Regions from separate parts of the Kluyvera sp. CHPC 1.2972 genome, predicted to be linked through region 3. Evidence: predicted binding sites of a transcription regulator. Region 3 holds the regulator's gene; each other region holds the start of a gene.
What was found. Region 3 encodes CRP, which controls carbon source genes, mostly activating them, when cyclic AMP is high. Its sites were predicted from a motif close to ATGTGANNNNNNTCACAT; they were not measured.

Region 1 (7,540 bases), on a different contig from region 3:
CGAGACCATCGGCGACGAAACCTACGCTAAAACGGCGGGTAAAGTGCGTTCACGCGGGATTGAAGTGGATGTCGCAGGTTCACTCACCGACAACCTGAACGTGATTGCCAGCTACGGCTACACCGATGCGGTGGTGACCGACGATCCTGACTACAAAGGCAAACCGCTGCCGAACGTACCGCGCCATACCGGTTCACTGTTCCTGACCTATGACATCAACAACGTCTACGACAGCAACACCCTGACCCTCGGCGGCGGCGGCCACGCCCTGAGCCGTCGTTCAGGCACCAACGGCGCGGATTATTACCTGCCGGGCTACGCGGTGGCCGATGTCTTTGCGGCTTATAAAATGAAGCTGCAGTATCCGGTCACGCTGCAGCTGAACGTCAAAAACCTGTTCGATAAGACCTACTACACCTCGTCTATCGCCAGCAACAACCTGGGTAACCAGATTGGCGATCCGCGCGAAGTACAGTTCACGGTGAAAATGTCCTTCTAACCGCCAGCGGCCCCACTCTCGGGGCCGCCTTTACATACTCTTTCAAACCCTTAGCACTTCCCTACAGTTCCCTTCCGCATAATAGTCGCTTTAACTTTTAAGCAACATATTGCGACTTTGAGGGATTAGAGTAATGAAACAAACTCTGCAACTTTCGCGCTGGCTACTGGGATTACTTCTCGTTGCCAGCGTGGCGCTGCCCGCCAGCGCCAACAGCTGGCCGTTACCGCCGCCCGGCAGCCGTCTGGTCGGCGAAAACCGTTTCCACGTCGTCGAGAACAACGGCGGTTCACTGGAATCTATCGCCAAAAAATACAACGTTGGTTTCCTCGCCCTGCTTCAGGCCAACCCCGGGGTCGATCCTTACGTGCCCCGTGCCGGTAGCGTACTGACCATTCCGCTGCAAACGCTGCTGCCGGACGTTCCGCGCGAAGGTATTGTGCTGAATCTGGCTGAGCTGCGTCTGTACTACTATCCGCCGGGTAAAAATACGGTCACCGTCTACCCTATCGGCATAGGCCAGCTAGGCGGCACGACGGTGACGCCAACGATGGTGACTACCGTCTCCGATAAACGCGCCAACCCGACCTGGACACCAACAGCGAATATCCGCGCCCGCTACAAAGCCCAGGGGATCGATCTGCCTGCGGTAATGCCTGCGGGGCCGGACAACCCAATGGGCCACCACGCCATTCGCCTGGCGGCCTACGGCGGCGTGTATCTGCTCCACGGCACCAACGCCGATTTTGGTATCGGTATGCGCGTCAGCTCCGGCTGTATTCGTCTACGCGATGGCGACATCAAAGCGCTGTTTGACCAGGTGACGCCGGGAACCAAAGTGACCATCATCAACACGCCAATCAAGACATCGGTCGAGCCAAACGGTGTTCGTCTGGTGGAGGTTCACCAGCCGCTGTCCGAACATATTGATGACGATCCGCAGACGCTGCCTATCGTGCTGAACGCCAGCATGCAGGCGTTCAGCCAGAATGCGAATACCGACGCAGCCGTGATGAACAAAGTGATGGACGTACGCTCCGGGATGCCGGTTGATGTCACCCGTCACCACGACGTCGCGCAGCAAAATATGTAGCACAACCCATAAAGAAAAAGGCCCTGAGCGGGATGCGCTCAGGGCCTTTTTTATAGCAGTGACATAAGCATTATGAGGGTTTTAATGCTTATTTATAGATAACTGCGGTGCCGTGCAGGTTGTTTGGACCGCTGACAGAAGTGATACGGAACGATTTCGCGCCCATGTCTTCTGCTTTCTGAGCCAGTTCTTGTTCCAGAGACGCCAGGTTAGGGCCTGCGGAAGCAGAGATGCTGCCGACTTTATGCTGGTCTGCCGGAGTAGACTGCACTTCAACGGCAGCAAAGCTTGCGAATGATAGGGAGCTCAGTATGGCTGCGATGGCCAGAGTTTTTACGGTTTTCATGATTTTTACCTTTGCAGATGATTTTTGTAGGTCAGACGTTATTAACTTAACGATCGATAAATTAATCATAATGAGATCCAGGTCACACGTCAACGTATTTTTATAACGATCGTTTATTTAATAAAGATTCATATATTTTTCATATGAATATGTTCTTTTTATTTTTCCTCACGAAGCGCTAGCCCCTTCCGGGGATTATTTTTATAATGAACGTTCACTAAACACCGACTAAGGTAGGCGGCACGATGACAACTGACACGCAAAGTTGCGCGAAAAAAGGCCGCGGTCGACCTAAAGTATTCGACCGGGAAGCGGCGCTTGATAAAGCGATGACGCTATTCTGGCAGTATGGCTATGAAGCAACATCCCTCTCCGACCTCGTCGAAGCCACGGGTGCAAAAGCGCCGACGCTATATGCCGAGTTTGTGAATAAAGAGGGGCTGTTTCGCGCCGTTCTCGATCACTACATCACGCACTTTGCCTCAAAAAATGAAGCCTGCTTGTTCTGTGATGAGCAGCCGGTGGTGGAAGCGCTACGCAACTACTTCACCGCGGTAGCTACCTGCTTTACCAGCAAGGACACACCGGCGGGCTGCTTTATGATCAATACTTCGGCGGCGCTGGCAGCGTCATCGAAAGAGATTGCGAAGACCATTAAGTCTCGGCATGCGGTACAGGAGCAGACGCTGAACCAGTTTCTTCAGCTGCGTCAATCGCGAGGGGAAATTCCGGCGGGGAAAAATGTTACCGAGCTGGCGCTGTTCTTGAGCTGTATTCTGCAAGGTATGTCCATTAGCGCCCGCGAAGGGGCCAGCTTTGATACCCTGATGCAGATAACCGACACCACGCTACGCCTCTGGCCGCAGATGATTGCCCCATCGTAAAAAAAACGCCCCGCCATCTGAGTGATGGCGGGGCGAACAACTGACTACCTGCTATTTTAGGCTTTATTCAGTACCAGCTGGCCGTTGCTATCCAGCGGGATCTGGCTACCAGGCTGTTTATCCATACGGATTTTTCCCTGCTGATCGCCAATTTTGTAGGTCACATCATAGCCGAGCGTCTTTTCGGATTTGTCATACACCGTTTTACAGCGCTGCTCGTTGGTGGTGTAGGTGTCATTATTCTGCATCGCACCCTGCACCTGGTTACCGGCATAGCCGCCGCCTAACGCGCCGACCACAGTGGCCACGCTTTTACCGTGCCCGCCACCAAACTGATGGCCAATCACGCCACCTGCCACCGCACCCAGCACGGAACCGGCGATACGGTTTTCATCCTGTACCGGACGACGATGCGTCACTGCGACGTTGCGGCACTCCTGCCGCGGATTTTTGACGGTTTCCTTGATAGGCGTAGCGGAAATGACCTGCGCATACTGCGGGCCACGGTCGAAAACGTTCATACTCGCTACGGCGGCGACCCCAAGCGCGGCGGCAACGCCAATACCTATACCCGCCAACATTGATTTATTCACGGGAGATCCTCCTTTGTTGCTATTGCTAACAATTGTGCAACCGATCGTTAGCAGTGCCTATCAGACAAAAACTCAAAAGCAGGATTTTATGTGGGGAGATGGGTGTTTCGGAGGATTCTGAAGATGGAATGTCCCGGCGTCGCGACGCTCGGCCGGGCTACTCGTCGCTGCTGTAGCCCGGCCGAGGCGTTAGCGCCGACGCCGGGAACAGCACGATGATTAATGCAGTTTCAGACGCGGACGAATCACGCGGTTGATGCTGCCAACCAGCATCATCAGGCCAGTTTTCACGTAGCCGTGCAGCGCAATCTGGTGCATTCGGTACAGAGAGATGTAAACCATACGCGCGATGCGCCCTTCAATCATCATCGAACCGCGCATCAGGTTGCCCATCAGGCTGCCGACGGTGGAGTAGTTGGAGAGCGATACCAACGAGCCGTGGTCTTTGTAGCTATAGGCTTTCAGCTCTTTGCCCTTCATCTGCGCCAGAATGTTATTCAGTGCGCAGGTCGCCATCTGGTGCGCCGCCTGAGCGCGCGGTGGCACAAAGCCGCCTTCCGGACGTGCGCAGGAGGCACAGTCGCCAATCGCGTAGATATCAGGGTCACGGGTGGTTTGCAGCGTTGGCTCCACCACCAGCTGGTTAATACGGTTGGTTTCCAGGCCACCGATCTCTTTCATAAAGTCCGGCGCTTTAATCCCTGCCGCCCAGACCATCAGATCGGCCTGAATATACTCGCCGTCTTTGGTGTGCAGGCCGCCTGCGTCAGCGCTGGTGACCATCGTTTGGGTCAGCACACGCACGCCCATTTTGGTCAGCTCGCTGTGCGCGGCACCGGAGATACGCGGTGGCAGCGCAGGCAGAATACGCTCACCGGCTTCCACCAGCGTCACGTTCAGCGCTTCGTTGCTTAAGCCTTTATAGCCGTAGCTGTGCAGCTGTTTCACCGCATTGTGCAGTTCAGCCGACAGCTCAACGCCGGTCGCCCCGCCGCCAACAATCGCAATGTTTACCTTGCCATTTGCGCCGAGGTTCGCCGAGTACTTCAGGAACAGGTTGAGCATTTCCTGATGGAATCGACGCGCCTGATGCGGGTTATCGAGGAAGATGCAGTGCTCTTTCACGCCCGGGGTGTTGAAGTCGTTGGAAGTACTGCCCAGCGCCATCACCAGCGTGTCGTACGCCAGCTTGCGCTCAGGCACCAGCAGTTCGCCCTTCTCATCGCGCAGTTCAGCGATAGTGAGGGTTTTCGCTTCGCGGTTGATATCCATCACCGAACCCAGCTGGAACTGGAAGTGGTGGTTACGCGCATGCGCCAGATAGCTCAGTGCATCCACGCCTTCATCAAGAGAGCCCGTTGCCACTTCATGCAGCAGCGGTTTCCACAGGTGGCTGTGGTTACGATCCACCAGTGTGATTTTCGCTTTTTTACTGCGGCCAAGCTTTCTACCCAGTTGAGTAGCCAGTTCCAGGCCGCCAGCACCACCACCCACAATTACGATTTTTTTCATTGGCGTAGTCATGTGACCCCCTTAAAATTTATTAACCAATTGTTAATTAAAAGTTATGAATATAGCCTTTAATTAACAACAAGTTACTTGTGTGAAACCATTCAGCTGCAATGAGAATAACATGAATGGTGCATTGGTCATACCAAAATTGATGTGCATCAAGTTTTATCGCGCAGAAGTTGAGCGAACGGTATTTTGATAGCCGAAAAACAGTGAGCAACGGTTAAAAATTAACAAAAAAAAGCCCCGGCAACGGAGCGTTGCCGGGGCGCTTTGCGGGTCTCTTAGCCTAAGGTTTTAAAGGCTTTGATTCGCTGCAGATGTGGGGAGATATTCTTGAACTTATGCCCCTGCTCTTCATCCCAGATGATCTCATAGTAATGATGCAGCATGTCGGCTGAACGCTGGCTATCCAGCGCATCATCGTGACGCGAGAGAATGGCCAGGCAGCGATCGCGATTTTTCTCACGGAAGTTGTTCACGCACTTGGTCGCGATATCCATATACTCTTCCGGGCGATCAATCTTGCCGTCCATGTTCTCGTTCGGGAACAGGTTCGGGTTAAACATCACCTGGCGGATATCGCACAGGAAGCCGATACGTTCCGCCCAAAAGCCACCCAGCCCTACGCCGCAGATGAGCGGTCGCTCGTCGGCGTTCAGCTGCAGCATCTTATCCACTTCCTTGAGCAGATGCTGCATGTCATGTTTCGGGTGCCGCGTGCTGTAGCTAATCAACCGCACGTCCGGGTCGATAAACTGTAGCTGCAGCACTTTTTCGTGGTTACCTGGGCTATTTGAGTCAAAACCGTGTAAATAGATAATCATTTGATCCTCACCACACCATTACTCCCACACCGGGAGGGTTAATGACCAGCCTTCTCTTCCTGCCAGCGTTCGTGGAGTTGCTCCAGCTCAGCGCTAACCGTTTTCCAGCGGGCGGAGTCCATCAGTTCCTGACGGCTAAATGAACCTTTATGATACAACTTCGTAACACGCTCAGCGTTGATCGGCGACAGGTTATCTAACACGCTGACGGCCCCTTTACGATTATTGCAGACGAGGATCATATCGCAACCTGCATCCAGCGAGGCCTGACCACGCTCAGCATAGCTGCCCATGATCGCCGCCCCTTCCATCGACAAATCGTCGGAGAAGATCACGCCATCAAAGCCCAGCTCACCGCGCAGCACGGTTTTAAGCCAGTGCGGCGAGCCGCTTGCCGGACGCGGGTCGACTTCATCGTAGATAACGTGCGCGGGCATAATGGCATCAAGAGCGTTTTCGGTAATCAACGTTTTAAACACCGCCATATCTTTGGCGCGAATCTCAGCCTCTGAACGCGGATCATGCGGCGTCTCTTTATGCGAGTCGGCGGTCACCGCGCCGTGGCCTGGGAAGTGTTTACCGGTAGTTTTCATCCCGGCGCTGTGCATACCGTCAATAAAATGACGCGCCATTGCCAGCGCTTTGTGCGGGTCAGCATGATAGGAACGTTCGCCGATGGCGGTGCAGATATGGCCGACATCCAGGACCGGTGCAAAGCTGATATCAATGTCCATGGCGATCATTTCGCTTGCCATCAACCAGCCTGCGTCTACTGCCATACGTCCGCCCGCCTCTTCGCCCAGCACGGCGGCAAAAGATTGCGCTGCTGGCAAACGGGTGAAACCTTCGCGGAAACGCTGGACGCGCCCGCCTTCTTGATCGACCGCCACCACCAGATGATTCCGGGAGGCGCTACGGATCTGGCGAACCAGTTCGCGCAGTTGCTCCGGGTCATGATAGTTACGGGTGAAAAGAATTAAGCCGCCTACCAGCGGATGCGCCAGAATTTCACGTTCTTCGGCATCCAGCTCATAGCCTTCAACATCCAACATTACTGGCCCCACACGGCCTCCTTTTTATCGCTAAGCTGGCACCAAATCTCGTTGGCCAGCGTGATGAATTGTTTGTCGCCGCTTTGCTGCCAGCGACACTCGAACCAGCCGGCCATAAGCATCAACACCCATGGTCGCCAGCGTTTAACCTGTCGCCAGAGCGCTTCCGGCGAAAAATGCGCCTGCTCGGCGTAGGCCCACGTCAGTTCGCGGCGCTGCTTCATATCTGCGGTCCAGACGGCGGCGAGCTCCAGCGCCACATCGCCGTCTCCCGCATATTCCCAGTCGATCAGCCGAAGCCCGTCGGCAGTATGGACGATATTGCCCGCATGAACGTCCATATGCAGCGGTGCCAGCCGCAGCGGGCGTGGTTCGCCCTGCTTACGCAGGCGCTGAAGTTCCCGCAGCCACAACGGCGTTCGCCGCGCCGGGTCGCACTGCTCCCAGTACTGCATCAGCAGCGGTTGCAGCGAAAGCGCCCAGCCAAATCGCGATTGCTGATGCAAATCATACAGGAGAGTCGCGAGCGGACGATGCGTCGGGAGCACGCTTTTGATCTCACCGGCTAAAAAATCAACGGCCATCCAGCCGGGCGTATAAAAAACCGGCTTTGGCGCCAGTGAAGACGGGAGTTGACGCAGGGCGTGATATTGACGAAGGAAATCGCTTTCCGGCGCATACGGGTCGTGATGCTGACGTAACACTAACCGCCGTTCGCCGTGTTGCAGAATGCA
Region 2 (7,540 bases), on a different contig from region 3:
TCGGCCAGCGTCAGCGCGATCCCGGCATCGCTCGCCCGGTTGATTTTACCCAGCAGGAAACCGGCAATGATCGGTGATTTGATCTTATGCTGCAAGGTGCCAATGTCGGTCTGGTAGTTTTGCGCGGTCTGCAGAATGTAACCTTCCAGCTTATCGTAGCGTTTCATGTGCAGCAGCCCCAGAATCACATGCAGCTTGTTCATAAACTCATGGGAGTGGCTTCGCAGGGCATCAACATAGTTGACCAGCCCATCCATTCGCTGCATCAGCTGGCTGATTTCAGTTTTGTCGCGGAAGGTGGTGATAGCGCCAATCACGCGGCGGTTGTTGAGCACCGGCACGGTGTTGCACAGCAGCAGACGACCGTTACAGCCGATTTCGCGGTTTTCGACGGGCGTACCGCTGTCCAGCACCTCTTTCAGGCTCGACAGCAGCGGCGCATGCTGTACTGCGCCCAGCGCAGGGGCCTGAGGTGAAAACAGGATTTGCCGCGCGGCCTGATTAATCAACGTCACCCGGCCTTTGGCATCGACGGCAATGACCCCTTCGCGAATCGATTGCAGCATCGCCTGGCGCTGCTCGAACAGGCTAGAAATTTCGTGGGGTTCGAGACCAAACAGGATGTTTTTAAGCACCCGCACCAGCCCCCAGACACCCAATACACCGACGATGGCGCTAAACAGCACGAACCAAATCGCATTCTGGCGGGCGGCGCTAATCTGCTCATCCACTTTTTGCAGCGAAATGCCGACAATCACCACGCCAATCTGCTGGTGCCGGTCGTTATAAATAGGCGTGAACACGCGCATGGCTTCGGCCAGCACGCCGTGGTTAATCGAGAGGTTTTCTTTGCCTTTCAGCGCAGGCTGGAGATCGGTACCGATAAAATTCTGGCCTATCAGATGCGCGTTCGGGTGTGAATAGCGAACGCCGTCCATGTTGGTGACAACCGCGTACAGTAAACCGTTGTGCTGCTGTACGGCGCTGGCGATAGGCTGAATGCTATTGTGGTCCGGCGGCCCGCTCAGCCCGCGCTTGATATCCGGAGAGTTGGCCAGCGTACGGGCAATGGCAAAGGCGGTATCTTCTACGCCGGAACGGGTGGCTTTGGTTATCTGCACAAAGTAGAAGGCGTAAACCACCAGTAACACGGAAATAATGACGCTGCAGACCATCAGCGTCACCAGCGTACTGAGCTTCATGGGGCGCTTTGGTTGGGGCTGAGTTTGCTGCATGGCGTGCATTAACACCTTTTATTATCAGAGGTCAAAAACACATTATCGCCGATGTGCCTGATTTCATAAAGCTATCCTCCCTTACAAAACCAAACCTCTCTTTGTGACCGTTCTCGCAGAGCAATCCATACGAAACACTTTAGTATTGCTTCAGAACCCATAATAAGGAGTCCGTTTATGAGCATTAAGCTTGCCGGTTCAGTCATGGAACGACGTAATTCAACGACGGCTGAGATTGATAGACTGTCTACCCGTGATATGTTGAACGTGATTAATCAAGAAGATAAACGCATTGCTGATGCGATTACTCCTTGCCTCGACGACATCACTCTGCTGATTGATAACGCTGTGGCAACCCTCAGCCACGGCGGGCGTGTGGTGATGGTTGGCGCCGGTGCTTCCGGGCGCAATGCGGTAATCACCGCAAACGAATTTTCCCCGGATGAAAAACACCCGGTCATGGGGCTGATTGCTGGCGGAGCGCTGGCGATGCTGCATGATATGACGGGGGCAGCGCAGGACTACGACCGTGGCGTGCTGGATCTTCAGGCCATTGGGTTCACGCAAAAAGATATGCTGGTGGCATTAAGCGTCAGCGGTAAAACACCGTGGTTGTGGGGCGCGCTACGACATGCCTGGTCTCTGGGCGCAACGCGCGCGCTGATAACTCGTAATCCACAAAGCGAAGCAACCGACCTTGCCAGTATTGTCATTGCGCCACAAACGGGTGCTGAAGTGGTGGCAGGCTACGGCAATCCGAAGGCGATTGCCGCGCAAAAGATGGTGCTCTCCATGTTAACGACCGGGCTCGCTATCCGCAGCGGTCGGGTCTATAGCAATATGCGCGTGGACATCCGCGATACCGGTACACACATGGTTGAGCGACAAATTGCGATCGTGATGGAAGCGGGTGGGTGCAGCCGGGCGGTCGCGAAAGCGGCGCTGGAAAGCTGCGATCACCAGTGCAAGACGGCGGTGCTGATGGTGCTCACCGGGTTGGACGCCTGGAAAGCGCACGATCTTCTGGTGCAGAACAATGGTTTTGTGCGGGTGGCGCTACAAGAGGCGCCGTAGTTGGCAGCATAAAAAAAGCCCGCGCAGCGGGCTTTTTTACGCCAGTCGATTAGAACTGATAAACCAGGCCGATAGCCAGGATATCGTCAGTGGCGATACCGTTATCGTTGTAGAACTGCACATCATCGTCCAGCATGTTGATTTTGTAATCAATGTAGGTGGACATGTTTTTGTTGAAGTAGTAGGTTGCGCCAACTTCAATGTAGTTCACCAGCGCTTTGTCGGTGTACTCAATACCGTGACGACCATCGTAGCCGCCCATGTCTTTACCCTTGGAATAAACCCAGGCTAAAGATGGACGCAGGCCGAATTCAAACTGGTACTGCGCTACGGCTTCGAAGTTCTGCGTCTTGTTGGCAATACCATTGTTGCCGTAACGGGTCATGTTGTTGGTTTCGGCATACATCATCGCCAGATAGACGTCATTAGCGTCATATTTGGTACCGATGGTCCAGGCTTCAGCGGTATCACCTCCGGCGTATTTGCTATAGCGGTTATGGATGCCGCCAGCAACCACCTGATCGTTGGTACGATCGGAGTTGGAATAGGCTGCGCCCACGCTTAAGCCCGGCAGAACATCGGTAAAGTTATAGGTGGTGGACATCGCGAAGCCGTCGCCGTTGCCTTTCGCCATGTTGCCGCCAGCGCCATTAGCGGTGCCTTCGCCGGAGCCGCCGTCTTCATTTTTGCCCTGATACTGCAGCGCAAAGTTCAGGCCATCCACCAGGCCGAAGAAATCGTTGTTACGATAGCTGGCAATGCCGTTAGCACGGCCAGTGAAGTAGACGTCAGTCTGGGTGTAGCTGTCACCGCCGAATTCCGGCAGCATATCGGTCCAGGCTTCGATGTCGTAGATGGCGCCGTAGTTACGGCCGTAATCGAATGAGCCAAAGTCGCCAAATTTCAGACCGGCGAAGCCAAGACGGGTCCAGGAGTTACCCTTGACGCTTTCCGGGGTATCGGCCTGAATATTGTATTCCCACTGACCGTAGCCGATCAGTTGGTCGTTGATTTGGGTTTCGCCCTTGAAGCCCAGACGCGCGTATGACTGATCGCCATTGTCACCGCTGTGGTCTGAGAAATAGTGCAGACCAACGACTTTGCCGTACAGATCCAGCTTATTGCCGTCTTTGTTATAAACTTCAGCAGCATTCGCTGCACCAGCCATCATTAAAGCTGGAACTAACAGTGCCAGAGCTTTTATTTTCATTATATTTTCCTTTGCATTATTGCGCATATGAATATAAGTAATGCCATCCGGTGTTACTTTGCTGGATAGTATATGGAGAGTTCATTTTATTTTAAAATATAAATGTAATAAAATTATATTAAATATGTCAAATTGTTTCAATTATATTCTATTTAATATGTTTTTGTGCGTTTCATTTTTATTTACTATTGTTTTTATTGAATTTATTTTCCGGTGTGATTGTTTGTTATGTTGTTATGGTTGGGGTGAATAAGCAGGCGGGGGTTAAAAAAAAATCCCGACCGTACTGGCATACGATCGGGAAGGTCAAAAACATAAACATATTGATGCATAACAAAAGGCTAATAACGGGAAGGATAATGTCATGATTGCCATAAAAAATAAAGATACAGAAAAAGACTTTATGGTTATTTGTTTTATGAATTCAAATTGGTAATTATTATCATATTTTTATTATTAAAGGCTCATCGTTCAGCGGCAGCATAAAGGGAAGAACAATAAAGAGTGATGCTCCGCGCCAGGAGTACCTCCGATGGCGTAGATGTCATCTGATAAAATTGCCGGAGATCAAGCTAACGTCGATTTGTTACCGGTAACGTAGCGCAAGACTATCTCGCACCATTTTAATCGTTATAATGTGACCGATATCACATCAATTGCCGACGTGGTGTCGTGGCAGTGAACATGAATAGCGTAATGAGAGTGTTTTTATGGAAGAGCAAATGGAGCGTGGGCCTGGCGGCAAACTGGCGCTGTGGGTGTTTTACGCATTTTGCGGTTATTTTGTCTGGGCGATGGCGCGCTATCTGTGGGTCATCAGCGACGTACAAAGTATTCCCGGCGCGACGATCGACGGTGAAATCGGTTCGGCCATGGGGAAGTGGATCGGCGCGCTGCTGGGTTTTCTGGTGCTGAGCATCGTCGGCGCGCTGCTTGGCGGGATTGCCTGGTACACGCGTCCTCGTCGTCTGGAACAGGAAGAACAGCGCTAATATTGCTATGCTGGGGGTCAATGTACTCTCATCCACGGTGAAGGAATGGATCTAGCAGCATGGCAGCAGGACGTTGAACGTTGGTTTGAAATCCATTATGTCGGTAGCGATGCGGCGCATGATATCGCCCATTTTCGCCGCGTCTGGCGCACTGCCAGACACATTGCTGCCGACGATCCCGTCGACCTCACGGTAATTCTGCTGGCGAGCTATTTTCACGATCTTGTCAGTCTGCCGAAAAATCATCCCGACCGCGCTCGTTCCTCTTTATTATCGGCACAGCAAACGCTGCTGATTCTACAGCGCGATTTCCCGCAGTTTCCCGTAGAGCGCTATGGCGCCGTTGCCCACGCCATTGAAGCGCACAGCTTTAGCGCGCGCATCACGCCGAATACCCCAGAGGCCAGAATCGTGCAGGACGCCGACCGGCTGGAAGCACTAGGCGCAATCGGCCTGGCGCGAGTATTTGCCATCTCCGGAGCGATGAACGCGGCGCTATTTGATGCCGACGATCCCTTTGCCGATAACCGTGAGCTGGATGATAAAGCTTACGCGCTCGATCATTTCCAGACCAAGCTGCTGCGGCTACCGCAGAGCATGCAAACCAAAAAAGGGCGCGAGATGGCGCAGCATAATGCGGATTTCCTCGTGCAATTTATGGCCAAGCTGAGCGCGGAACTGGCGGGCGATCCGATGTCGGTGGACACCCAGGTGCTGCAGAGATTCGCGACGCCAGATACGGGCAACTTATGGTAACCTCAGGTTTATTTTTCTGTATCTGGTCAAATTTATGCAACAACGAGTCTTATCACACGAGGGCGCGTCGTTAGACGCACCGGATGCTCAGACGCTGCTTGAGCATATTCTGGAGATTTACGATCTAAAGACCGTTGTCGCTGAGCTTAGTGCCGTGGGGGAACAGCACTGGAGCCCGGCTATCGTCAAACGCGTGGTGACCCTGTCGCGCGCCAACACGCGTCTGAGTGAAAATGAGTGCGCCCATCTGGCCTCTCTATTGCCGAAGCCGTCGAAGCATTACCCAAAGTATGCATTTCGTTTTGTCGATCTTTTTGCGGGGATCGGCGGCATTCGTCACGGTTTTGAAGCGATTGGCGGGCAGTGCGTGTTTACCAGCGAGTGGAACAAACACGCGGTACGCACCTACAAAGCCAACTGGTACTGCGACCCGCTAGAACATCGGTTTAATGCCGACATTCGCGATGTGACGCTAAGCAATCAGCCGGACGTCAGCGACGGTGAGGCTCAGGAACATATCCGGGCCTCGATTCCTCAGCACGACGTGCTGCTGGCGGGCTTCCCGTGCCAGCCGTTCTCGCTGGCGGGGGTATCAAAAAAGAATGCGCTGGGCCGGGCGCACGGCTTTGCCTGCGATACTCAGGGCACGCTGTTTTTCGACGTCGTGCGGATTATTGATGCTCGCAGGCCGCCTATCTTTGTGCTGGAAAACGTCAAAAACCTGAAGAGCCACGATAACGGCAAAACCTTCCGCATAATCATGCAGACGCTGGATGAACTGGGTTATGAAGTTTCCGACGCTGCCGATATGGGGGCTGATGACCCGAAAATCATTGATGGCCGCAACTTCCTGCCGCAACACCGTGAGCGCATTGTACTGGTCGGTTTTCGTCGGGATTTAGGGCTACACGACGGTTTTACCCTGCGTGATATTCCATCGCTCTATCCGGCGCAGCGCCCGACCTTTGGCGAACTGCTGGAGCCGAATGTTAACCCGAAATTTATCCTCACCCCGGTGCTGTGGAAATATCTCTACCGCTATGCGCGCAAGCACCAGGAGAAGGGCAACGGATTTGGTTACGGTCTGGTCGACCCCACGCGAGCCAGCAGCGTCGCGCGGACGCTATCGGCGCGCTATTACAAAGACGGCGCCGAGATCCTTATCGACCGTGGCTGGGATCGCGCGTTGGGGGAAAAACACTTTGATGATCCACAAAATCAGCTGCATCGCCCACGCCGCCTGACGCCGCGCGAGTGTGCTCGCCTGATGGGCTTTGAATCACCACAGGGCTACGGTTTCCGTATTCCAGTGTCAGATACTCAGGCGTACCGGCAGTTTGGCAACTCGGTGATTGTGCCGGTTTTTGCCGCCGTTGCGCGCCTTTTGCAGTCGCGCATTTTGCAGGCGGTGGCGCTGCGTGATTCGGAAACTGGTGATGGCGGACGTCCACGATAAGGCCACCCGCAGTAAAAATATGCGCGCCATCGGCGCGCAGAATACGGCGATTGAAAAACGAATGGCCGCGCTGCTGGACAGCCTTGGCCTGCAGTGGCTCGCGCAGGACACTCGCCTGCCGGGCCGTCCCGATTTTACCCTCGACGACTACCGCTGCGTGATATTCACCCACGGCTGCTTCTGGCATCATCACGACTGCTATCTGTTTAAAGTCCCCGCGACGCGCACCGACTTCTGGCTGAATAAGATTGGCGCTAATGTCGCCCGCGATGAGCGGGATATGCGCCAGCTTGTTGCTCAAGGCTGGCGTGTGCTGGTGGTGTGGGAATGTGCGCTACGCGGGCGTGAGAAGCTGACGGACCTCGAGTTATGCGAGCGGCTGGAGGAGTGGATCTGCGGCGGCGAGGGCTGCGCGCAGATCGGTATTCAGGGAATTTCCTGCCTGAGTTTTACTTCTGGGTCTGGCAGGGAATAGCGGCGGCTTTCGCCGGGAAGAGATATTTCCCCAGCGTCACCAGTACCACGGCGGCAATGATGATGGCCAGCGCCACCCACTCGGTACCGGAGAGGTGCTCACCGTTAAAGCCGGTGCCGAGCAGCACGGCGACCACCGGGTTGACGTAGGCATAGCTGGTTGCCACGGCAGGCGTGACGTTGCGAATCAAATACATATAGGCGTTGATGGCAATGATCGAGCCAAAGACCGCCAGATAGCCCACCGCCAGAAAACCGTGCAGGCTCGGCAGCGTAGTTAAACGCTCACCGCTGAGCAGCGAGGCGACCATCAGGACAATACCGGCGGCCAGCATTTCGATGG
Region 3 (7,540 bases):
CAAAGAGGGTGATGACGTGCCGATAGATGCGGCAGTGATTGTCTCCGCGCCGTTTATGCTGGAAGCCTGCAGCTACCATATGGATAAAGGCTTCTCGCGGGTCTATCAGCGCTATCTGCTGAATCTGCTGAAAGGCAACGCCGCTCGTAAGCTCAAAGCCTACCCCGGCTCGCTGCCGGTGGATCTGCGTCAGCTGAAAAGCATGCGCCGCATCCGCGAGTTCGACGATTCGATCACCTCGAAGATCCACGGCTTCGCCGACGCGATCGATTACTACCGTCAATGTAGTGCGATGCCGATCCTAAGCAAAATCACCAAGCCGACGCTGATCATCCACTCAAAAGACGATCCGTTTATGGACCATCACTCTATTCCTGCCCAGGAAGAGCTGCCGGATAACGTCGTCTACCAGCTTACTGAGTACGGCGGCCATGTCGGGTTTATCGGCGGCACCCTGCGTCACCCGGAAATGTGGCTGGAAAAACGCATCCCCAACTGGCTGATGCCGTGGCTAGGAGCAAAAGCATGATGATTCCCTGGCAGGATATCGACCCGGAGACGCTGGATAATCTGATTGAAAGCTTTGTCTTGCGCGAAGGCACTGATTATGGTGAATATGAACGTTCACTTGCGCAAAAGGTCGCCGACGTCAAACACCAGCTACAAACAGGCGAAGCGGTGCTGGTCTGGTCTGAGCTTCACGAGACCGTCAACATCATGCCCCGTAACCAATTTCGCGGTTAACTATACTCTAACGATAGGGAGCGTTTTACCCGCTTCCGTTGTCGTCTGTTCAGGGAGTTATTCGCATGTCTGCCAAACATCCGGTCATTGCCGTTACCGGCTCCAGCGGAGCAGGAACCACCACCACCAGCCTCGCGTTCCGTAAAATCTTTGCTCAGCTCAACCTGCGCGCGGCGGAAGTCGAAGGCGACAGCTTTCACCGCTATACCCGCCCTGAAATGGATATGGCTATCCGCAAGGCCCGTGACCTTGGCCGCCATATCAGCTACTTCGGGCCGGATGCCAACGACTTTGGCCTGCTGGAACAGACCTTTCGCGACTACGGCCTGAACGGGCAAGGGAAATCGCGCAAATACCTGCATACCTACGACGAAGCGGTGCCGTGGAACCAGGTGCCCGGCACGTTTACGCCGTGGCAGCCGCTGCCGGAACCGACCGATGTGCTGTTCTATGAAGGACTGCACGGTGGCGTCGTTACCCCGCAGCACGATGTGGCTCGCCATGTCGATCTGTTGGTCGGCGTGGTACCGATTGTTAACCTGGAGTGGATTCAGAAGATGATCCGCGACACCAGCGAGCGCGGTCACTCCCGCGAAGCGGTGATGGATTCGGTGGTACGGTCGATGGAAGACTACATCAACTTCATTACCCCGCAGTTCTCCCGCACCCATATCAACTTCCAGCGCGTGCCGACGGTCGACACTTCGAACCCGTTTGCGGCAAAAAGCATTCCGTCGCTGGACGAGAGTTTCGTGGTGATTCACTTCCGTAATCTCGACCACATCGACTACCCGTGGCTACTGGCCATGTTGCAGGGTTCATTTATCTCGCATATGAATACGCTGGTCGTTCCCGGCGGGAAGATGGGGCTGGCAATGGAATTAATCATGACGCCGCTGGTGCAGCGGCTGATGGAAGGCAGGAACTAGCATCAAGACCAGGTAGCCCGGACGAGGTGCGCAAGCACCGACGCCGGGAATGGCCCCGGCGTCACTGCGTTCGGCCGGGCTACGTCTGGCATGTAATCAGCCTTCGATCACTTCGTAAGAGTGGGTGATGTTCACCGCTTTTTCGAGCATCAGCGCAACCGAGCAGTATTTCTCAGCAGACAGATCCACCGCGCGTGATACCGCCGCATCCTTCAGATCTTTACCGGTGACGATAAAGTGCAGATTGATGTGCGTAAACAGACGCGGGGCTTCTTCACGACGCTCGGAGGTGAGCTTCACTTCGCAGTCGGTCACGTCATTGCGACCTTTTTGCAGGATGGAGACCACGTCAATCGCGCTGCAACCGCCGGCGGCCATCAGCACCACTTCCATCGGGCTTGGCGCTTTATCGCCAGAGTTACCGTCCATCAAAATTTGGTGGCCTGAAGCTGACTCACCGAGGAAGGTTAACCCCTCAACCCATTTCACACGCGCTTGCATAATATTTAACTCCCAGGTTGCAATTTTCTTCTCAGATTACGCGCACATAACAATTCTCGCAATGGAAGGCGATCGACGTCATGCTGAAGCGAGACACCAGGAGACACACGGCAAAAGCTATGCTAAAACAGTCAGGATGCTACGGTAATACATAAACGTACTGCATGTATGCAGAGGACATCACATTACAGGCTGCGACCCTATTCGACAGCCGACTTCCCAGGTAACGGGAAGGATACTATTGCAACCAGTGGCTGCAATGTTTTTGCCGCTGGGAAGAGCTTATAACAGAGGATAACCGCGCATGGTGCTTGGCAAACCGCAAACAGACCCTACTCTCGAATGGTTCTTGTCTCATTGCCATATTCATAAGTACCCATCGAAGAGCACGCTGATTCACCAGGGTGAAAAAGCAGAGACGCTGTATTACATCGTAAAAGGCTCCGTGGCTGTACTCATCAAGGACGAAGAAGGCAAAGAGATGATCCTCTCTTACCTCAACCAGGGCGATTTTATCGGCGAGCTGGGTCTGTTCGAAGAAGGCCAGGAACGCAGCGCATGGGTACGAGCAAAAACCGCTTGTGAAGTTGCTGAAATCTCTTATAAAAAATTCCGTCAGCTGATCCAGGTTAACCCGGACATTCTGATGCGTCTCTCTTCTCAGATGGCGCGTCGTCTGCAGGTCACTTCCGAAAAAGTCGGTAACCTGGCCTTCCTGGACGTTACCGGTCGTATCGCACAGACCCTGCTGAACCTGGCGAAACAGCCTGATGCTATGACCCACCCAGACGGTATGCAGATTAAAATCACCCGTCAGGAAATCGGTCAGATCGTTGGCTGCTCCCGTGAAACCGTGGGCCGTATTCTGAAAATGCTGGAAGATCAGAACCTGATCTCCGCGCACGGCAAAACCATTGTCGTTTACGGTACCCGCTAATCCGGCCCAAAATGGCGTATTGTGAAAGCAATACGCCATTTTTGTTTTCCCCCTATGTGGCGCAGGCTGATTTACCACCCGGAAGTCAACTATGCACTGCGGCAAACGCTGGTGTTATGCCTGCCGGTTGCCATTGGGCTGCTTCTCGGCCACCTCCAGCAAGGTCTGCTGTTCTCCTTAGTGCCCGCCTGCTGCAATATCGCTGGCCTCGACACGCCGCATAAACGCTTTTTTAAGCGCCTGATTATTGGCGGCTGCCTGTTTGCTGGCTGTAGCCTTGCCGTACAGCTGCTGCTGGAACACGACATTCCCCTACCGTTGATCCTCACCGGGCTGGCGCTGCTGCTGGGCGTCACGGCGGAAATCAGCGCGCTGCACGGGCGGCTGCTGCCCGCCTCGCTGATTGCTTCCATCTTTACCCTAAGCCTGGCGGGAAACATGCCTATATGGGAGCCATTGCTGCTCTACGCGCTGGGCACGCTGTGGTACGGGCTGTTTAACTGGTGGTGGTTCTGGATGTGGCGCGAACAGCCGCTGCGGGAATCGCTGAGCCTGCTCTACCGCCAGCTTGCCGAATACTGCGAGGCCAAATATAGCCTGCTGACCCAGCACACCGATCCGAGCACCGCGCTGCCGCCGCTACTCACTCGCCAGCAGAAAGTGGTGGATCTGATTTCCCAATGCTACCAGCAGTTGCACATGCTTGCGGCTAACCAGCATAACGATTACAAGCGCCTGCTGCGTGCTTTCCAGGTGGGGCTCGATTTACAGGAGCATATCTCCGTCAGCCTGCACCAACCGGAAGAGGTACAAAAGCTGGTTGAACGCAGCCACGCCGAAGCGGTGATCCGCTGGAACGCCCAAACCGTCGCGGCACGCCTGAGGGTACTGGCGGACGACATTCTCTATCATCGCTACCCGACCCGCTTCAATATGGATAAGCAGATCGGCGCGCTGGAAAAAATTGCCGACCAGCATCCGGATAACCCGGTCGGCCAGTTCTGCGCCTGGCATTTCAGCCGCATTGCCCGTGTGCTGCGCTCTCAGCGTCCGCTCTATCCGCGTGACCTGATGGCCGATAAACAGCGCCGCCTGCCGCTGTTCGCCGCGCTTAAAAACTACCTGTCGCTGAAATCCCCGGCTCTGCGCAATGCCGCCCGGCTCAGCGTGATGCTCAGCATCGCCAGCCTGATGGGCGCCGCACTGCACCTACCGAAGCCTTACTGGATCCTGATGACGGTGCTGCTGGTCACGCAGAACGGCTACGGCGCGACCCGTGTGCGTATTTTCCACCGCGCAGCGGGCACGCTGGCGGGGCTGGTGATTGCCGCCGTTGTCCTGCACTTCCACGCGCCGGAAGGGCTGGCGCTGACAGGCATGCTTATCGTCACGCTGGGGAGCTACCTGATTATCCGCCGCCACTATGGCTGGGCCACCGTCGGTTTTACGATTACCGCCGTGTATACCCTGCAGATTCTGACGCTGAACGGCGAGCAGTTTATCGTCGCCCGCTTTATCGACACCATCATCGGCTGCCTGATCGCCTTTGGCGGCATGATCTGGCTGTGGCCACAGTGGCAAAGCGGCCAGCTACGGCAAAACGCTCAGGCGGCGCTGGAGGCAGACCAGGAGGCCATTCGTCTCATCTTAAGCCCCGACCCGCAGGCGCCAAAGCTTGCCTATCAGCGTATGCGCGTCAACCAGGCCCACAACACCCTCTTCAACACGCTGAATCAGGCGATGCAGGAGCCGGGCTTCAACTCGCGTTATCTGGAAGATATGAAGCTGTGGGTCACCCATAGTCAGTTTATCGTCGAGCACATTAATGCCATGACCACGCTAGCGCGCGAGCACAATATGCTGACGCCGGATCTGGCGCAGCAGTATCTGGAATCCTGTGAGGTTGCCCTTCAGCGCTGTCAGCAGCGTCTGGAGTACGATGAGGCAGGAAGTAGCGGTGAGGTGAATATCATGGAGTCGCCGGACGCGCTGTCCCACGGGCCGCTAAGCACCATGGAACAGCATCTTCAGCGTATTCTGGGGCATCTGAGCACCATGCACACCATCTCATCGGTGGCCTGGCGACAGCGCCCCCGTCAGGGAGGCTGGTTAAAACGACGGGCTAGCTAACGATTTTAGCGACCGCCTGAGCGAAGCGCTGCATCCCTTCGTCGATATCCACCTCTTCCACCACCAGCGATGGCGCAAAGCGCATCACATCCGGCCCTGCGTTCAGTACCATCACGCCAACGTCCGCCGCCGCGTAGAGGAAATCACGCGCCCGGCCTTTGTATTTCTCGTTCAGCGCTGCACCAATTAGCAGGCCCATACCGCGCACGTCGCTAAAGACATCGTACTTCGCGTTGATATGTTGAAGGTGCTGCACAAAGCGCTCGCGCTTGGCGTTCACGCCGTTCAGCACTTCCGGGGTGTTGATAATATCGAATGCCGCGCCCGCTACCGCGCAGGCCAGCGGGTTACCGCCGTAGGTAGAGCCATGTGAGCCGACGTGGAATGCGCTGGCAATGTCATTGGTGGTCAGCATCGCGCTCACCGGGAAGCCGCCGCCCAGCGCTTTGGCGCTGGTAAGGATATCTGGCGTTACGCCATAGTGCATATAGGCAAACAGTGAGCCGGTACGCCCCATACCGCTTTGTACTTCATCAAATACCAGCAGCGCCTGATGCTTATCGCACAGGGCGCGCAGGCCCTGTAAGAACTCAGGGGTCGCCGCCAGCACGCCGCCTTCGCCCTGAATCGGCTCAACCACGATGGCGCAGGTATGGTCATCAATCACCGCTTCCACCGCATGCAGGTCGTTAAACGGCACGTGGACGATATCGGCAGGTTTCGGGCCAAAGCCGTCGGAATACTTCGGCTGCCCGCCAACGGAGACGGTAAACAGCGAACGGCCGTGGAAGGCATTATGGAAAGCGATGATTTTCGTTTTGTACGGGCTATGACGGGTGGATGCGTAGTAGCGCGCCAGCTTAAAGGCGGTTTCGTTCGCTTCCGTCCCGGAGTTCATAAACACCACGCGCTCGGCGAAGGTCGCGTCTACCAGCTTCTGGCCCAGACGCAGCGCGGGTTCGTTGGTGAAAACGTTACTGGTGTGCCACAGCGTCTCGCCCTGGGTTTTCAGCGCCTCAACCAGCGCCGGATGACAGTGGCCCAGCGCGGTCACCGCGATACCGCCCGCGAAATCAACGTACTCTTTGCCTTGCTGATCCCACACGCGGCTCCCTTTACCTTTCACCGGAATAAATTCAGCCGGTGCATAGATTGGCAAAATGACCTGATCGAAGGTCGCGCGGGTAATAGCAGGTTGTTTGGTTTCCATGTCATGCCCTTCTGCAAACGATGAAGCAATGATTGTGAGAATTTATCCACAAAATATGCATAAAAAATCACGTCATGGCAACTACTATCGCGTGAGGAAGTTTGCCAGTAGCGCGTGGCCCTGCTCGCTGAGAATGCTTTCCGGGTGGAACTGCACCCCTTCCAGATCCCATTCACGATGGCGGATACCCATAATCTCCCCCGTTTCACTGCGGGCCGTCACCTCAAAGCAGTCGGGCAGCGTCGCCGGATCGATCAGCAACGAGTGGTAGCGCGTTACGGTGAGCGGATTATTCAGGCCGCGAAACACGCCCTGCTGCTGGTGGGTAATCGGGGAGGTTTTGCCGTGCATCACTTTTTCGGCGCGAACAATTCGCGCACCGAATGCCTGAGCAATAGCCTGATGGCCCAAGCAGACGCCAAGCAGCGGCGTGTTACCGGCGTAGCGGCGAATAACATCGAGAGAGATACCGGCGTCATCCGGCGTGCAGGGGCCAGGGGAGATAACAATTTTGTCCGGCGCAAGCGTATCAATGTCATCGAGAGTGATGTCGTCATTACGTTTGACCGTCACGCTGGCCCCTAACTCACAGAAGTACTGGTAGAGGTTCCAGGTAAAGGAATCGTAGTTATCAATCAGCAGAATCATGGCGGCTCCGGTCTTTCAATCAGCCGCCATTCTACCGGGTGCTTACCACTTTAGCGACTGGGCGGCAGCCTCATGCCAGATGCCGCCCCGTGCAATTACGGCAGGACTTTCGCAGAGAGGATGACAATCGGCTTGGACGGCACATTCTGGTATGGCCCAACGTTGTGAGTCGGCACCTGGGCAATTTTATCTGCCACGTCCATCCCTTTCACGACCTTACCAAATACCGCGTAGCCAAAGTCACGCTGGCCGTGATCCAGGAAGGCATTATCCGCGACGTTGATAAAGAACTGGCTGGTTGCGCTGTCTTTGTCTGCGGTACGCGCCATCGCAATGGTGCCGCGGGTGTTACGCAAGCCGTTATCGGCTTCGTTTTTAATCGGTGGATTCGGCTGCTTCTGCTGCATCTGTTCGTTAAAGCCGCCGCCCTGAACCATAAAG

Region 1: the regulator CRP is predicted to act here: its motif matches at 2,009-2,026, upstream of bhsA (multiple stress resistance protein BhsA).
Region 2: the regulator CRP is predicted to act here: its motif matches at 4,155-4,172, upstream of drpB (cell division protein DrpB).

What each region holds. Positions count from the first base shown of each region.
Region 1 covers NZ_JAPKIB010000003.1:98,503-106,042, forward strand. The annotation lists gene V6944_RS06470 (TonB-dependent siderophore receptor) at 1-499, shown strand, start outside; gene ldtC (L,D-transpeptidase LdtC) at 633-1,592, shown strand; gene bhsA (multiple stress resistance protein BhsA) at 1,681-1,938, opposite strand; gene V6944_RS06485 (TetR/AcrR family transcriptional regulator) at 2,184-2,822, shown strand; gene V6944_RS06490 (glycine zipper 2TM domain-containing protein) at 2,879-3,415, opposite strand; gene V6944_RS06495 (NAD(P)/FAD-dependent oxidoreductase) at 3,635-4,939, opposite strand; gene ycfP (alpha/beta hydrolase YcfP) at 5,212-5,754, opposite strand; gene nagZ (beta-N-acetylhexosaminidase) at 5,793-6,818, opposite strand; gene thiK (thiamine kinase) at 6,806-7,540, opposite strand, start outside.
Region 2 covers NZ_JAPKIB010000001.1:295,494-303,033, reverse strand. The annotation lists gene V6944_RS01580 (sensor histidine kinase) at 1-1,244, opposite strand, end outside; gene V6944_RS01575 (N-acetylmuramic acid 6-phosphate etherase) at 1,413-2,309, shown strand; gene ompC (porin OmpC) at 2,359-3,519, opposite strand; gene drpB (cell division protein DrpB) at 4,230-4,511, shown strand; gene V6944_RS01560 (phosphohydrolase) at 4,557-5,267, shown strand; gene V6944_RS01555 (DNA cytosine methyltransferase) at 5,302-6,723, shown strand; gene V6944_RS01550 (very short patch repair endonuclease) at 6,704-7,198, shown strand; gene yedA (drug/metabolite exporter YedA) at 7,173-7,540, opposite strand, start outside.
Region 3 covers NZ_JAPKIB010000002.1:455,492-463,031, reverse strand. The annotation lists gene V6944_RS05625 (hydrolase) at 1-529, shown strand, start outside; gene V6944_RS05620 (YheU family protein) at 526-744, shown strand; gene V6944_RS05615 (phosphoribulokinase) at 810-1,673, shown strand; gene V6944_RS05610 (OsmC family protein) at 1,770-2,174, opposite strand; gene crp (cAMP-activated global transcriptional regulator CRP) at 2,479-3,111, shown strand; gene V6944_RS05600 (YccS/YhfK family putative transporter) at 3,166-5,241, shown strand; gene argD (bifunctional acetylornithine/succinyldiaminopimelate transaminase) at 5,234-6,451, opposite strand; gene pabA (aminodeoxychorismate synthase component 2) at 6,536-7,099, opposite strand; gene ppiA (peptidylprolyl isomerase A) at 7,195-7,540, opposite strand, start outside.